DNA from 2 places in the Streptomyces sp. NPDC057939 genome. Region 1 is predicted to be linked to the other one. Evidence: riboswitches for the same ligand, from Rfam matches in the RefSeq annotation. Region 1 holds a riboswitch; the other holds the start of a gene.
The links. Region 1 has a riboswitch for cobalamin ahead of ACFVS6_RS26870 (energy-coupling factor ABC transporter permease). Riboswitches for the same ligand answer to the same signal wherever they lie in the genome.
Positions count from the first base shown of each region.

Region 2: another riboswitch for cobalamin. It lies ahead of ACFVS6_RS30215 (CoA-acylating methylmalonate-semialdehyde dehydrogenase); the one in region 1 lies ahead of ACFVS6_RS26870 (energy-coupling factor ABC transporter permease).

Region 1 is NZ_JBHVPG010000028.1:83,909-88,217, reverse strand. It holds gene cbiQ (cobalt ECF transporter T component CbiQ) at 1-536, opposite strand, end outside; gene ACFVS6_RS26875 (energy-coupling factor ABC transporter substrate-binding protein) at 541-948, opposite strand; gene ACFVS6_RS26870 (energy-coupling factor ABC transporter permease) at 945-1,646, opposite strand; cobalamin riboswitch at 1,675-1,871, opposite strand; gene ACFVS6_RS26865 (hypothetical protein) at 2,113-2,640, opposite strand; gene ACFVS6_RS26860 (SsgA family sporulation/cell division regulator) at 2,783-3,196, opposite strand; gene ACFVS6_RS26855 (hypothetical protein) at 3,246-3,695, opposite strand; gene ACFVS6_RS26850 (hypothetical protein) at 3,914-4,228, opposite strand.
Region 2 is NZ_JBHVPG010000036.1:83,630-87,938, forward strand. It holds gene ACFVS6_RS30205 (short-chain fatty acyl-CoA regulator family protein) at 1-1,337, shown strand, start outside; gene ACFVS6_RS30210 (VOC family protein) at 1,392-1,820, opposite strand; cobalamin riboswitch at 1,917-2,096, shown strand; gene ACFVS6_RS30215 (CoA-acylating methylmalonate-semialdehyde dehydrogenase) at 2,323-3,822, shown strand; gene ACFVS6_RS30220 (acyl-CoA dehydrogenase family protein) at 3,819-4,309, shown strand, end outside.

The DNA of each region.
Region 1 (4,309 bases):
CACACCGCGGCCCGGTTCGTGTGCCCGAGGCGGGCCGCCTGGGCGCGGCGGACCTGGGCCATCGAGTCGAGCAGCAGGAACCCGATCCGGTACATGACGAGGGCCACGTCCACGACGGGGGCCGGTACGCCGGCCCGCACCAGCCGGGGCAGCACGTCCGACACCGGGGTGGTGAAGGCGAACAGCAGCACCCCGAGCGAGGCCGCCGAGGTGCGCAGGAGCAGCTCGGCGGCGTGCCGGGGCCCGTCGGGGGCGAGGGAGACGAAGCCGGCGGGCCCGCCCAGGGACACCAGCAGCGGCAGCGCACCCGTGCAGCAGAAGCCGAGCGGCACCCGGAAGGCCCGCCACAACTGCCGCCCGGCGACCCCGGCGGGGCCGAGCAGCACCACCAGGGTCGCCGCGGCGACCAGCGGCCCGCCGGGCCAGGGCGGCAGACACACGGCGGTGACCGTCAGCCCCAGCCCCAGCAGGGCCTTCTCCAGCGGATGGCGGCGGCGCCAGCGACTGCTGTGCGCCGCCACGTCGATCGGCAGCACCGCGCTAGCGCTCCGCGCCGGCCGCGGCCGCCGAACCGGTTCCGGCGCCCGTACCGCCCCCGTCGCCGGTCCCTGCCTCGGTGCCGGCCCCGTCGCCGCTCCCGGCGGCCGCGAGCGCCGCACCCTGGCGGCGCCCCTTGCGCACGCCGAAGTAGTACGCGAGCACGCCCGCGCCGAGCGCCGCCTGGAGGGCGAACAGGGCCGACTCGATCTCGCCCGAGGGGGGTTCGTACAGCGGGGAGAACCAGGGCTCGTAGTCCGGCTTCAGTTCGGTGATGGCCGCCTCCGCCTGCGCGTCGGCGCCCGCGAACGGCTCCTCCTTGCCGTCCCCGAGTCCCAGCGCGAGCGGGAGCACGGCCAGCGCCGCCACCATGAGCAGCAGCAGAGTGTTGATCTTCGCGTTCCTGGTCATCGGACCTCCGCCTCCTGCTTCGTCTTGCTGCCACCGGTCAGCCGGGCGACGCCCAGGCGCACCAGGTCGGACTTGCTGGACTGCATCAGCAGCCGCACCACGAGGACCGTCAGCAGGCCCTCGCTGACCGCGAGCGGGATCTGGGTGAGGGCGAAGATGCCCGCGAACTTCTCCAGGGCGCCGACGAAACCGCCGGACGGGTCCGGGAAGGCCATGGCGAGCTGGACGGAGGTCACGCAGTAGGTGACGAGGTCGGCGAAGAAGGCGCCGAAGAAGACGGTCACCATCAGCGGCACGTCGAACTTCTTCAGCAGCCGGTAGACCCCGTAGCCCGCCCAGGGGCCGGCGATGGCCATCGAGAAGACGTTGGCGCCGAGCGTGGTGAGACCGCCGTGCGCCAGCAGCAGGGCCTGGAACAGCAGGGTGATCGTGCCGAGGACCGCCATGATCGGCGGCCTGAAGAGGATGGCTCCCAGACCGGTGCCGGTGGGGTGCGAGCAACTACCCGTCACCGAAGGGATCTTCAGGGCGGAAAGGACGAATGTGAATGCTCCGGACGCCCCGAGCAGCAGGGTGCTCTCGGGGTTGGCCTTCACCTCGCGGGTGAGGGCGCGGACGCCGTGGACGACGAAGGGAGCGGATGCGGCGCCCCAGGCGACCGCGTGCAAAGGGGGCAGGAACCCCTCGGCTATATGCATGAGTAGAGAGACCTCTCCAGCACCTCGTGGATGGACGACGCGCCCCGGCCGGTCTCCTGGCTCACGGGTACTGATGCCCTGACTCCGCCTTCCCGGGGCCGTGCGGTCTCCCGCGCGGAACCCAGTGGCTTCCCGCAGGAATGGAGCCGGACTTCCCGATCACAGTGGCGAGGGCCGCACCGGTTTCCCACCGGTTTCCCGAACACCAAGGCCCGCTGACAGTAGTCGGCCGCGCCGACCGGTAACAACCCGGCCCCGCCGGCGGTGGTGACCCGTGCGGCTGCGGTCCGATGGCGGTCGGTGACGGGTGGGGTCGGTGTGGGGAGCGGGGCGGGGGCAGCCGCTCGGACCTCCCCGCCCCCGGGTACCGCCGAGCCGCCGTCGGGGGCGTGCGCCGTCGGGAACGGCAGGGGGCCCGGGGTGTGTGACACACCCCGGGCCCCCGACCGTTCGCCGTCCCGTCGGGTCAGCAGGTGTTGGGGTGCGATACGTCCACCACGACCCGCTCCGGGTTGTGCAGGACGGTGACGCCGTAGGCCGGCTTGGTGTCGAAGGCGGCGCCGAAGGTCACGTACCCCTCGTAGTCGCCGGTCATGGCGATGCCCTTGAGCTTGGGCAGGTAGATCTTCTGCAGCCGGGGGCCCCGGTAGACGTTCTGACCCGCGTCGTCGTGTCCGGCGGCGGGGTTCAGGCGGATCTCCAGGAAGTACTTCCCGGCCAGCGGCACGGGCTTGCCCGACCCGTCGTAGACCAGCTTGGAAACGGGACTGACGTTGACCGTCGGGACGTGGCCCTGGATGTCGATCACGATCCGGTCGAAGGTGCAGTGCCCGCCCCAGCGGGCGTTCACGACGAGCGGGGTCTGGGTCTTGGTGGTGGAAGCGGCGGCGGAGGCGGCGGTGGCCGGACCGGCGAGCGCGAGCCCGGCGGTGAGCAGCGCACCCGTGGCCAGGGCCACGATCCGCCGACGACGAGGACGAAGCAGGTGACGCATGACGTCCCCCCGATTCTTCAGAGACGGGGACAAGGGTGTCATCGGGTAGGACACCCGCCGGGCTCCTACGGTTGCACGGCTGCGCTGCCCCGTTTCCGGACCTCCGGGCCGGCCGGCGACCCCGGCTCCACCCGGCGGCCGGTCAGTGCGCCAGCAGGGCGCTGACCTCGGCGTCGAGGTCGTAGTGACGACGTTCCTGCCCGCGCGGGACCAGGGTGCTCATCCGGCGGCACAGCTCGCGGACGTCCTTGGCGCGGGCGGAGACCACGCAGTTCTGCAGCCCGTTGCTGAAGGCGAGGAAGACCCGCGGCTCCGAGCGCTGCCGGCGGGGCCACACCTGTATGTCGCCCTCGCCGGTGGCGGTGGCCTCCCCGTCGAGCAGGAGTTCCCGGGAGAACACCCAGCGCGCCAGGTGGACCCCCGCGCCGCGGAAGTCCACGGCGAGCTCGTACGGCCGGTCCGTGCGGTACACGAAGACCCCCTGGAGGGGGACGGACACGGGAGCCGCCTCCAGTCGCAGCGGCAGGACGCGGTGCTCGGTGACGGCGGTGGTCAACGGGTGAGCCTTCCTCTCGAACGGGGTCTTCCGGGGCCCTTCCGGCACGCTAGCCGACCCCCTCGGCCCGACCGGACGCCGAAGGTCCCGGGCCGGACGGGCCACCGGACCCCTCTTCGGGGACGGCGGGCAGCCGGACGCCGATCAGGGCGGAGACACCGGCGCCCAGGGCGCCGAGCAGGAGCAGGGCGGCGCCCGGGTTGACGTACGGGGGGACGGCGGCGTCGTGGCGGTGCGGATCGTCGGGGAGGTGGCACTCCAGCCCCAGCGGCACGAAGGTCGCCCGGTACTCGTCGACGCGGGCCATCCGGTCCTGCCCGACCGCCTTCAGGCAGGCGTCGAAGGTGGCGCTCTCGTCGAGGAACAGCAGCGGCAGGGCGCCCCACACGTAGAGGCCGACGGCCCCGGCCGTGCAGGCCGCGGCGATGCGGCGGCGGGGCGGGCGGGCGTTCAGCGCGTAGGCGAGGAGGCCGGCGGCGGCGACCAGCCCGACCAGCACGACGGCGATCAGAGCGATCGGATTGTGGCCCTCAAACGCCCCCGAGGCATGTGGACTTGAAGCCCAGTGCGATGTTTCCACGCTTCCCCCCTCGCCGGTACGCGAGATCGTAGCCGCCTCCTGCGACGCCCCTGCCCCGCCCCCGGTTCCGTACGCGCGGGAGCCCGCCCTCCGGAGGAGGGCGGGCTCCCGGTGCGCGGCGGTGGGCCGCGCGGACGCTACGGCAGCGGGTTCCAGACCAGCGAGTCGTGCGCGTTGGACTGCCCGATGGCGGTGAAGCCGGAGCCGTTCGCCTGCGCGCCGTTGTTCTGGTTCGAGGCGCCGAAGCCGGAGGCGACCTGCTGTGCGGTGGAGGAGTTGCCGGTGTTGCTGCCGCCGACCCCGCTGCCGAGGATCTCGGCGAGGGCGGCGTTCGAGGCGGTGCCCGCGGCGCCGGCCCCGTTGTCGGCCTGTGCCACGCCCGTGAAGCAGACGGCGGCGAGGGGGAGCGATGCGAGCGCCGCCATCACGCGGATGCTGCGGATGCTTGCCATGGTGAAGTCCTCCAGTACGCAAAACGGCATGGTTGCAAGGCGGTTGGCCGACCGCCGGGTGTGACGTGACGTCGTGGGACC
Region 2 (4,309 bases), on a different contig from region 1:
CCCGGGTGCTGGCCATCTCGCCCAGCTACCTCAACCAGATGGAGCACGACTCCCGCCCGCTGACCGTGCCGGTGCTCCTGCGGCTGACCGAGGCCTTCGGCGTCGATCCGGGCTTCTTCTCCGAACGCGACACCAGTCGGCTGGTCGCGGACCTGAGGGAGGCGCTGGCCGGTGAGGTGGCCGAGGCGAGGGTATCCACCTCGGACCTGGCCGAGCTGGCCTCCCGGATGCCGGCCGTCGCTCAGGTGCTGCTCGACCTGGGCCGCCGCGGCCAGTTGCTGGCCGAGCGGCTGGCCGGTTCCGCCGACGGGCGGGACGGGGACCCGGGCGCCGGATCGCCGCGCTCGCCGCACGAGGAGATCCGCGAGTTCTTCTACCGGCGCCAGAACTACCTCCACGACACCGACCTCGCGGCCGAGGAGCTGGCCCGTACCATCCGGATTCGGCCCGGTGAGGTCGTCCGCGCCCTCTCGGCGCGGCTCGCGGACCGCCACGGGGTCCGGGTGAGCGCCGACTCGGAGCGGCTGCACCACTACGACGACTCGGGCCGGGTACTGCATCTGTCCGCCCGGCTGCGACCGGGCCAGCAGGCCTTCCGGATGGCCACGCAACTGGCGTTCCTGGAGTACGGCGGCGAACTGGACCGGCTGGCGGCGGAGGACTTCCCCGCGGGGTCGACGCCGCACGCGCTGGCCCGGATCGGCATCGCGAACTACTTCGCCGCCGCCCTGATCCTTCCGTACCGGGCCTTCCACACGGCCGCCGAGGAGTTCCGCTACGACATCGAGCGACTCACCGACCACTTCGGCCTCGGCTACGAGACCGTCTGCCACCGCCTCAGTACTCTGCAACGCCCCAGGCTGCGCGGGGTGCCCTTCTCCTTCGTCCGCGTCGACCGGGCCGGGAACATGTCCAAGCGGCAGTCCGCCACCGGATTCCACTTCTCCCGTGCGGGCGGTACCTGCCCGCTGTGGAACGTCTACGAGGCCTTCGCCGCGCCCGGCCGGATCCACGTGCAGGTGGCCGCCATGCCCGACGGTCGGCGGTACCTGTGGACCGCCCGCGCCGTCACCCGCCACCGCGGAGGCTGGGGGGAGCCGGGCAAGACCTTCGCCATCGGTCTCGGCTGCGAGATCCGGCACGCCTCCCGGCTGGTCTACTCCGACGGGATCGACCTGGACAACACGGCCGCGGCCACCCCCATCGGCATGGGCTGTCGCCTCTGCGAGCGGCTCGACTGCCCGCAGCGCGCCGTCCCGCCGCTCGGGCGGCCGCTCGCCGTCGACGAGAACTCCAGCACCTTCGTCCCGTACCGGGTCGCCGACCCGGACCGGTGAGCCGGGGCCCGACCCGGGCCGTGACGGGCCGGCGCGCTCCGCGCCCCGGACCGCTCAGTCGACGCAGAACTCGTTGCCCTCGATGTCCAGCATCGGGATGCACGCGTCGTTGCCGTCGTACAGGGTGCGCACGTGCACCGCGCCGAGCGGGACGAGCCGTGCGCACTCGGCCTCCAGAGCGGCGAGTCGCTCCTCGCCGACGAGCCCGGTGCCGACCCGCACATCGAGGTGCAGCCGGTTCTTGGCGGCCTTTCCCTCGGGGACGCGCCGGAAGTACAGCCCCGGACCCACGCCCGAGGGGTCATGGCAGGCGAACCGGGAATCCCGCTGCTCGGCCGGCTGTGAGACGTTGAAATCGTCCCAGGTGGCGAACCCCGCCGGGGGCGGCGGTACGACGTACCCCAACACCTCGCACCAGAAGCGGGCGAGCCGCTCGGGCTCCGCGCAGTCGAAGGTGACCTGGAACGTCCTTGTCGTCGGCATCGGCGCACCGTACCAACGGGACCCCTTCGGGGCGGCGGGGTTTTCGCGCGGCCCCGCCGGGGGTGGGGGGTGGACTTACTAGGACGTCCAACTATATGTTCGTGACAAGCCCGCGGTGCAGGGAAGCCGGTGTGAATCCGGCGCGGTCCCGCCACTGTGACTGGGAAGTGTGCTCTTCAGCAGGTCAGGCCACTGACGGGATCCATCCGTCGGGAAGGCCGGAGAGCACGCGTTGATCCGGGAGTCAGGATACCGGCCGCGGGGTGATCCGTGTTGTCCACGAGGATGGAGCAGACACGCATGGCACCGGTACGTGACCACGGCCCAGGTGATCCGGCGGAGTCCCCGAACCATGAGGCCCTGTCCTCGCGTTCGTGACTCGACGAAGGCCCCCGGGCCTTCCCTGTCCCGCGGTCGGACCCGCGGTCCGCACCCCGATCGGTGCCGTACCGCTCCCGCGCCGCGCCTTCCTCGGATCCTCACCTGACGAGAGCAGGCTTCGATGGTCCGCGAACTCACCCACTTCATCGGCGGCAAGCACACGACCGGCACGTCCGGTCTCTTCGCCGACGTGTACGACCCCAACACCGGCACGGTGCAGGCCAGGGTCCCCCTGGCCGGACGCGCCGACACCGAGGCGGCGATCGCCAACGCGGAGGAGGCGCAGCTGGAATGGGGGCAGTGGAACCCGCAGCGCCGCGCCCGCGTCATGCTGCGCTTCCTCCAACTCGTCGAGGGCGAGCGGGACTCCCTGGCCCGACTGCTGTCCTCCGAGCACGGCAAGACCGTCGCGGACGCCCACGGCGACCTGCAACGCGGCCTGGAAGTGGTCGAGTTCGCCGCCGGCGTGCCGCACCTGCTGAAGGGTGAGTTCACCGACAACGCGGGCACCGGGATCGACGTGCACTCGCTGCGTTCCCCGCTGGGCGTCGTCGCGGGCATCACCCCCTTCAACTTCCCCGCGATGATCCCCCTTTGGCAGGCCGCCCCCGCCCTGGCCTGCGGAAACTCCTTCATCCTGAAGCCCTCCGAGCGGGACCCGTCCGTCCCGCTGCGGCTGGCCGAACTGTTCCTGGAGGCCGGACTGCCGCCCGGCGTCCTCAACGTGGTCAACGGCGGCAAGGAGACCGTCGACACCCTCCTGGAGGACCCTCGCGTCCAGGCCCTCGGCTTCGTCGGATCCACCCCGATCGCCGCGCACATCTATGCCACCGCCGCGGCCCACGGCAAGCGCGCCCAGTGCTTCGGCGGCGCCAAGAACCACATGATCGTGATGCCCGACGCGGACCTCGACCAGGCCGTGGAGGCACTGATCGGCGCCGGCTACGGCTCGGCGGGCGAGCGCTGCATGGCCATCGCCGTCGCCGTCCCCGTCGGAGAGGAGACCGCGAACGCCCTGGTGGCCAAGCTGGCGGAGCGCATCTCCACCCTGCGCGTCGGCCGCTCCGACGACCCCGAGGCCGACTTCGGGCCCCTGGTCAGCCGGGACGCGCTCGACCGGGTGAACCGCTACGTCGGCATCGGAGCCACCGAGGGCGCCGAACTCGTCGTCGACGGACGCGGGTTCACCCTGCCCGGCCACGAGGACGGCTACTTCGCCGGAGCCACCCTCTTCGACCGCGTCACCCCGCAGATGCGGATCTACCGCGAGGAGATCTTCGGCCCGGTGCTGTCCGTGGTCCGGGCCGCCGACTACGAGGAGGCGCTGCGCCTGCCCACCGAGCACCCCTACGGCAACGGCGTCGCGATCTTCACCCGTGACGGCGACACCGCACGCGACTTCACCCGCCGCGTCGGCGCCGGCATGGTCGGGGTCAACGTCCCGATCCCCGTACCCGTCGCCTACCACACCTTCGGCGGCTGGAAGCGGTCCGGCTTCGGCGACCTGAACCAGCACGGGCCCGACTCGATCCGCTTCTACACCCGGACCAAGACCGTCACCTCGCGCTGGCCCTCCGGGGCCAAGGAGAGCGCGAGCTTCACCATCCCGACGATGGGATGAGCGCCGTGACCACCCTCACCGAGGACCAGCTCGCCCTCGCCGAGGTCACCCTCGACTTCGCCCAGGAGCAGTTGGCCCCCCACGCCGTCGCCTGGGACCAGGCCAAGCACTTCCCCGTCGACGTCATCCGCCGGGCGGCCTCGCTCGGCCTCGGCGGTGTCTACGTCCGCGAGGAGCAAGGCGGCTCCGGCCTCACCCGCTCCGACGGGGTCCTCGTCTTCGAGACCCTGGCGACCGGCTGCCCGTCGATCGCCGGCTACCTCTCCATCCACAACATGGTCGCCTGGATGATCGACCGGTACGGGGACGCCGCCCAGCGCCGCCGCTGGCTGCCGGACCTGTGCACCGCCGACGTCCTGGGCAGCTACTGCCTCACCGAGCCGGGCGCCGGCTCCGACGCCGCCGCGCTGCGCACCCGTGCCGAACGGGACGGCGAGCACTACGTCCTGACGGGCGTCAAGCAGTTCATCTCCGGAGCCGGGGCCGC